2 regions of the Paenibacillus thiaminolyticus genome follow, and region 2 is predicted to be linked to the other one. Evidence: a T-box and tRNA genes for the amino acid it is inferred to sense, from the RefSeq annotation. Region 2 holds a T-box; the other holds one or more tRNA genes.
What was found. A T-box is a leader RNA that pairs with one kind of tRNA and senses whether it is charged. The one in region 2 lies ahead of FLT43_RS01595 (glutamine--tRNA ligase/YqeY domain fusion protein), so its partner is inferred to be a tRNA-Gln.
Positions count from the first base shown of each region.

Region 1 (3,396 bases), 2.7 Mb from region 2:
ACTCGTTTCGCCTAAGCATTGATACATAAGGATTTTTCGGTTATCCACAGGGTTTTATTCTGGTCTGTTTCCCTCTATATTAGTGTTTACAAGTAAAGCTCCGAATAGTTCGGGTCTTCGTCACAAGTGGGGACTCATCTACACCACAAATTGATGGGTATATATAGTATATTAGGAATGTATTATTACCACCACCTATTTCCAAGGAGGTTACTATGAAAAAATCATTAGTCGCCATTTCAACAGTGCTGATGCTGTCAACATTTACCGGATTCGCTTCTGCTGCGCCTGATTCACCTAGAATTGCACCAACTCAATCAGAAACTCTTTCAATCGAAACCGACTACGAACCAGGAGATGTTCATCACGTTGGGTACGATTCCTTCCAGAGATCATTTACTGCAAACATCCATGCTGGAAGACTTATGGATATTTATGTAAAAAACGATGGTCCAGGAACAGTGTACATGACGTTAATACGCGATGGAAAAAATTATGCGGTAGACATTCCGATATCTTCAGGCCAACAAAAAACAGAGACAATTGGGGTCCTTGGCGGCATTATTAATGAAAAATGGGAAGTATCCATTAATACTAAAGACGGCCATAATATGGACTTCCAGTTTAAGATAAGACAATATAGAAACAAATGATCAAAATAAAGCCTCGGAATAATCCGAGGCTTTATTTAATTGGTTATATTTTTCAAACCAGAAACCAGGAATACTTTCGATATTCCAAAACCTAAAGAAAATAAGGAAACCAGATTTTAGCGAACTTTCCTTTACAAGTATTTATTTGCTTCCCCTATATAGTGTTACTGCTCTTCTCCTTTTTTATGCACTAATTACTGTAGGGGTTGTTGTATTGATCTTTAAACGCTCAAAGAACCCCAATGTCATAAATGCGAAATTGTTATTAGTTATAACTGTAGTTGATGCGCTTTACCTGTTTATAAGCAACTCAAATAATTTCTCGCTATTTGATGTTACGACCTTAAGGGATATATACCTAATTACAGGTCGTCTTTTTGTTTTTCAACTTTTCGTATAAGCTATTTCCCCGAAGATTTCAACAATCTATCCAACACCACGGCCACCTATGCGCGCGTAATCGGTTCGTATATGTTATCGTTAGCAAAGGTGTTAGCACACATGATGCATCAGGTTCGGTGTATCTTCATAAACAAAACAAAAAACCCTTGTCCGACAAGGGTTTCATGATACTGGTGCGCGTGGAGGGACTTGAACCCCCACGGTTGCCCGCTAGATCCTAAGTCTAGTGCGTCTGCCAATTCCGCCACACGCGCATTCCGATATAAAACTGGTGAGCCATGAAGGACTCGAACCTTCGACACCCTGATTAAAAGTCAGGTGCTCTACCAACTGAGCTAATGGCTCTCATAAATGGCTGGGGATATAGGATTCGAACCTATGCATGACGGAGTCAAAGTCCGTTGCCTTACCGCTTGGCTAATCCCCAACGATGTTCATATGTGACGTCATGGTGCCGGCGATAGGAGGCGAACCCACGACCTACTGATTACAAGTCAGCCGCTCTACCAACTGAGCTACACCGGCTTACATGAATGGTGGACGCTGACGGGATCGAACCGCCGACCCTCTGCTTGTAAGGCAGATGCTCTCCCAGCTGAGCTAAGCGTCCAAGAAGTGGTGACCCGTACGGGATTCGAACCCGTGTTACCGCCGTGAAAGGGCGGTGTCTTAACCGCTTGACCAACGGGCCTCAGGATAGCTGGTCTATAATTTGTAAAAAAAGTACTGGAGCTCTCAACCGGGATCGAACCGGTGACCTCATCCTTACCATGGATGCACTCTACCTACTGAGCTATGAGAGCAAGATGGCTCCCCGAACAGGACTCGAACCTGTGACAACTCGGTTAACAGCCGAGTGCTCTACCAACTGAGCTATCAGGGAACAGTAAGGAACAGCTCTGCGCCGCGTGAATTTGCATCAGCAAATCCACGCCCGCATCTCTGTCTGCTTGGCAACGTCCTACTCTCCCAGGACCCTGCGGTCCAAGTACCATCGGCGCTGGAGGGCTTAACGGTCGTGTTCGGGATGGGTACGCGTGGAACCCCTCCGCCATCGCCACCAAACAGATAAGGTATTGTACCTTAAAAACTGAATGCGAAAGTTCGTCTTACGAATCATCTTACTTAGGATAAGCCCTCGACCGATTAGTATTGGTCAGCTCCATGCATTGCTGCACTTCCACCTCCAACCTATCTACCTCGTCGTCTTCAAGGGGTCTTACCAATGTGGGAAATCTCATCTTGAGGGGGGCTTCACGCTTAGATGCTTTCAGCGCTTATCCCTTCCGTACTTGGCTACCCAGCTATGCCTCTGGCGAGACAACTGGTACACCAGCGGTACGTCCATCCCGGTCCTCTCGTACTAAGGACAGCTCCTCTCAAATTTCCTACGCCCGCGACAGATAGGGACCGAACTGTCTCACGACGTTCTGAACCCAGCTCGCGTACCGCTTTAATGGGCGAACAGCCCAACCCTTGGACCTACTTCAGCCCCAGGATGCGATGAGCCGACATCGAGGTGCCAAACCTCCCCGTCGATGTGGACTCTTGGGGGAGATAAGCCTGTTATCCCCAGGGTAGCTTTTATCCGTTGAGCGATGGCCCTTCCATGCGGTACCACCGGATCACTAAGCCCGACTTTCGTCCCTGCTCGACTTGTAGGTCTCGCAGTCAAGCTCCCTTCTGCCTTTGCACTCTTCGAATGATTTCCAACCATTCTGAGGGAACCTTGGGGCGCCTCCGTTACTCTTTAGGAGGCGACCGCCCCAGTCAAACTGCCCGCCTGACACTGTCCCCGAACCGGTTCCACGGTCCCAGGTTAGAACTCCGATACGATCAGGGTGGTATCCCAACGGCGCCTCCACCGAAGCTGGCGCTCCGGCTTCTCAGGCTCCCACCTATCCTGTACAGACCGTACCAAAGTCAATATCAAGCTGCAGTAAAGCTCCATGGGGTCTTTCCGTCTTGTCGCGGGTAACCTGCATCTTCACAGGTATTAAAATTTCACCGGATCTCTCGTTGAGACAGCGCCCAAGTCGTTACGCCATTCGTGCGGGTCAGAATTTACCTGACAAGGAATTTCGCTACCTTAGGACCGTTATAGTTACGGCCGCCGTTTACTGGGGCTTCGGTTCATAGCTTCGCCTTGCGGCTAACCACTCCCCTTAACCTTCCAGCACCGGGCAGGCGTCAGCCCGTATACTTCGCCTTACGGCTTCGCACAGACCTGTGTTTTTGCTAAACAGTCGCTCGGGCCTATTCACTGCGGCCCCCTCGGGCTATTCACCCTACCGGGGCACCCCTTCTCCCAAAGTTACGGGGTCATTTTGCCGAGTTCCTT
Region 1 is NZ_CP041405.1:3,050,574-3,053,969, forward strand. Features, by position in the region: gene FLT43_RS13635 (hypothetical protein) at 216-653, shown strand; tRNA gene FLT43_RS13640 (tRNA-Leu) at 1,227-1,309, opposite strand; tRNA gene FLT43_RS13645 (tRNA-Lys) at 1,325-1,400, opposite strand; tRNA gene FLT43_RS13650 (tRNA-Gln) at 1,408-1,482, opposite strand; tRNA gene FLT43_RS13655 (tRNA-Thr) at 1,505-1,580, opposite strand; tRNA gene FLT43_RS13660 (tRNA-Val) at 1,590-1,665, opposite strand; tRNA gene FLT43_RS13665 (tRNA-Glu) at 1,672-1,746, opposite strand; tRNA gene FLT43_RS13670 (tRNA-Thr) at 1,783-1,858, opposite strand; tRNA gene FLT43_RS13675 (tRNA-Asn) at 1,863-1,938, opposite strand; rRNA gene rrf (5S ribosomal RNA) at 2,004-2,120, opposite strand; rRNA gene FLT43_RS13685 (23S ribosomal RNA) at 2,182-3,396, opposite strand, start outside.
Region 1: it has a tRNA-Gln gene. The T-box ahead of FLT43_RS01595 (glutamine--tRNA ligase/YqeY domain fusion protein) is inferred to sense a tRNA for this amino acid. The anticodon was not compared.

Region 2 (3,396 bases):
GCAGCTCGACGGTGCGGTAATAGCACTCTTGAGGCGGCAGATCACTGCCATATACAAAATGATTCGTATGCATATATTTTGTAATTCCTTTCTCATTTCCCATTCGATTTATTGAATAATACAAAATAAAAAGACCGCAGACTCTCGTCCTGCGGCCATTTGATCATAAGAAAAAAGCCACAGACGTCATCGTCTATGGCTAGCAACCGATATAAGCCTCCCCGCGAGGGGATCAACCGATTATCTTGTTCTCACTCCGTAGAGGCCGACGAGAGACTGTTCCCAATCGATATGCAGTTGCAGTGCAGCAGCTTGATTCCATGTCATCTTCATCAACCTCCTTTTCCAAAATATACATTCATCTTAAAATGGCACCGCCATCGATGTCAACCTTTATTTTTCTCCACGAATGCTTTGACACAATCTTCGCATACGCATGCTTGCCGGCGCTGTTCCGCCGGTATCTGCTTCAGCAGCTCCTGGGGAACGGAGCGCTTCATGCACCAGCATTCGGTATGAGGCCGCCCGGCCGCATATGCGCAATGATTGGGCTGTCCGCATAACGGACAGCGTTGAGGATCGATTAGAACGGTATTCATATGTATATACACCTGCTTCGGAGAAATTTGTGCGTCTGTACCAAGTATACCAGAATGCGCCGATTCCAAATACGGCACTGATCACTGCTAACCGATAGTTACCCTCATTTACAAGCCCGATCGCTGCCGCGCATGTTTACTTTCGCTATCATTGATGATACTATGTACCAAATAATAAACGCGATGAAGAGAAGAGTAGATGAATGAGGAAGCTGTACAGAGAGCTCCGGCAGCTGAAAAGGAGCAGGATTCCCTTCGTTGAACCAAGCCTCTGAGCGGCGCATCGGAACGGGTTGCCGGGATGGTGCGACAGGAGCTCCTGTTACAGAGCTAGGGTATAAGCATCCGATGCGGCTGCCGTACCTGATGAGGCGGATATAGCGATATATCGGCGAACCGGGGTGGCACCGCGACAGCAAATCTCGTCCCCAAGACAGCAGTCTTGGAGGCGGGATTTTTTTATTTTCTGCAAGAAGAACAAAACATTAAAGGAGGTTGTGCATGATGAGTCATGGCAAAGAAACGGCGGAAGCCGCCAATTTTTTGGCGAAGCTGGTGAGGGACGATATGACACAAGGGGAATATCACAGGCCGATCGCCACCAGATTTCCCCCGGAGCCGAATGGATATTTGCATATCGGGAGCGCGTATGCGATTCATGTGAACCATTCTATCGCGAGCAAGTATAACGGGGCGTTTCATCTGCGATTTGATGATACCAATCCGCTGAAGGAGGATATCAAATATGTGGATGCGATCCGGGAAGACATCGCGTGGCTGGGATATCAACCGAAGGTGTACTTCGGCTCGGACTATTCGGAACAAATTTATGAATGTGCCGTCAAGCTGATTCGCAAGGGGAAAGCCTATGTCTGCGAGCTGACGCCGGAACAAATGACCGAATTCAGAGGGACATTGACTGAGCCGGGGACAGATAGTCCGTTCCGCAATCGGCCCGTGGAGGAGAACCTGCTCTTGTTCGAACGAATGCGAAAGGGAGATTTCCCGACTGCATCCAAAGTGCTTCGCGCCAAAATCGATATGTCCTCGCCCAATCTAAATCTGCGGGATCCCGTGCTGTACCGCATCGTGCATGCGGAGCACTATCGGACGGGCAATGACTGGTGCATCTATCCGATGTATGATTTTGCCCACCCGATTCAGGATTGGATCGAAGGAATTACCCATTCCTTCTGTTCGGCCGAGTTCAAAGACCATCGTCCGCTGTATGAGTGGGTGCTCCGTGAGCTGGAAGCTTCGGAACCGCCGAAGCAGCGGGAATTCGGGCGGTTAAGTCTGTCCGGAATGGTGACAAGCAAGCGGTATTTGCGGGAACTGGTGGAAGGGGGCTTCGTCGACGGCTGGGACGATCCGCGGCTTCCGACCCTCCGCGGGCTGCGGCGCAGAGGGGTCACCCCTGACAGCATCGACCGATTCATGGAGGAGATCGGGATATTGAGACAGAACAGCGTAGTGGACTCCGCCATGCTTGATCATTTTATCCGTCACGATCTGAAGGAGAGAACGATCGGCTATATGGCTGTGCTGGATCCGGTGAAAGTGATCATTACCAATTATCCGGCCGAACAGACGGAATTGCTCCTCCTCAAAAACAAGGAAGGCGATGAAGCGATGGGAAGCAGGGAGGTTCCCTTCTCCAGAGAGCTGTTCATCGAGAAGGAGGACTTCATGGAGCAGCCGATTGCCGGGTTCCACCGGCTCTCTCCGGGAACGGAGGTGCGGCTGAAGGGGGCGTACTTCATCCGGTGCGAGCATGTGGTGAAGGATCCAGACACGGGAGAGATTCAGGAGCTGCACTGTACCTATGATCCCGCGACCAAGAGCGGGTCCGGCTTCAACGCCAGAAAAGTGAAAGCGACGCTTCACTGGGTGTCTGCGGCGCATGGCATTCCGGCGGAGGTTCATGTGTACGATACGCTGCTGCGGCCTGGCGCTGCGCTGCAGGAGTCGGGAAATCGCTGGGAGGATCTGCTCAATCCTCATTCGCTCGTCATCATGAAGCATGCGGTGCTGGAGCCCGCCTTGAAGGATGCTTCCGCCAATGAAAAAGTTCAGTTCGTGCGGCACGGCTACTTCTGCCTCGATACGAAATATACGAAGGCGGACAGACGCGTGTTCAATCGGATCGTCTCGCTCAAAGATTCATGGAAAAGGGAAAGATAGGCTTCTCCCCCTAAAAAAGAGGAGTTGCCGTTCAGACTATATTTCCCTTATAATGGACAGCACAAGGGAGGTCGGTAGAAATGGCAAATCAGTTTGCCGGAATCGGCAGCGACTCATGCAAAGCCTAATATTGGGGCGATACTTTGCATGGGGCGGACAGCGATCATAAGGACATGTCGCCCGCGAGAGCTTGATATCGTTTCTAATAATGGGCTTTGCACCTTATTTCCATTCCATCATAAATAAGGGGCTGAAAAGCAATGTTACAACCATTTATTAGAAACCATCAATATAACTTGATTAAGAAGCAGACCGATCTGCTGCAGCACGCCTGCAACACGGTGACCGATCCGAAAGTCGTGGAATCGGTAAGATACAGCGCGCTCACCAAAATCGTCGAAGCGTTCCCGGATGCGGAAGAGGCGCAAAAGCAAGTGCTGGAGAAAATCTCGGCGCTTCATTCAACGGTGGAATTCCAGGACTATTTGGAATCGCTGGCGCCGTACATGGCGGAATTTGCGCCCGTGACGGAGAAGCAGTTCAGGAAGCTGTTCCCGAAGATCAAAAAGTTGAAGGTTCCCGATGCCGCCGCCATCGATTTCCGCTATGTCAC
Region 2 is NZ_CP041405.1:384,102-387,497, forward strand. Features, by position in the region: gene FLT43_RS01585 (RtcB family protein) at 1-73, opposite strand, end outside; gene FLT43_RS01590 (cysteine-rich CWC family protein) at 387-599, opposite strand; T-box leader at 774-1,032, shown strand; gene FLT43_RS01595 (glutamine--tRNA ligase/YqeY domain fusion protein) at 1,104-2,783, shown strand; gene FLT43_RS01600 (FusB/FusC family EF-G-binding protein) at 3,044-3,396, shown strand, end outside.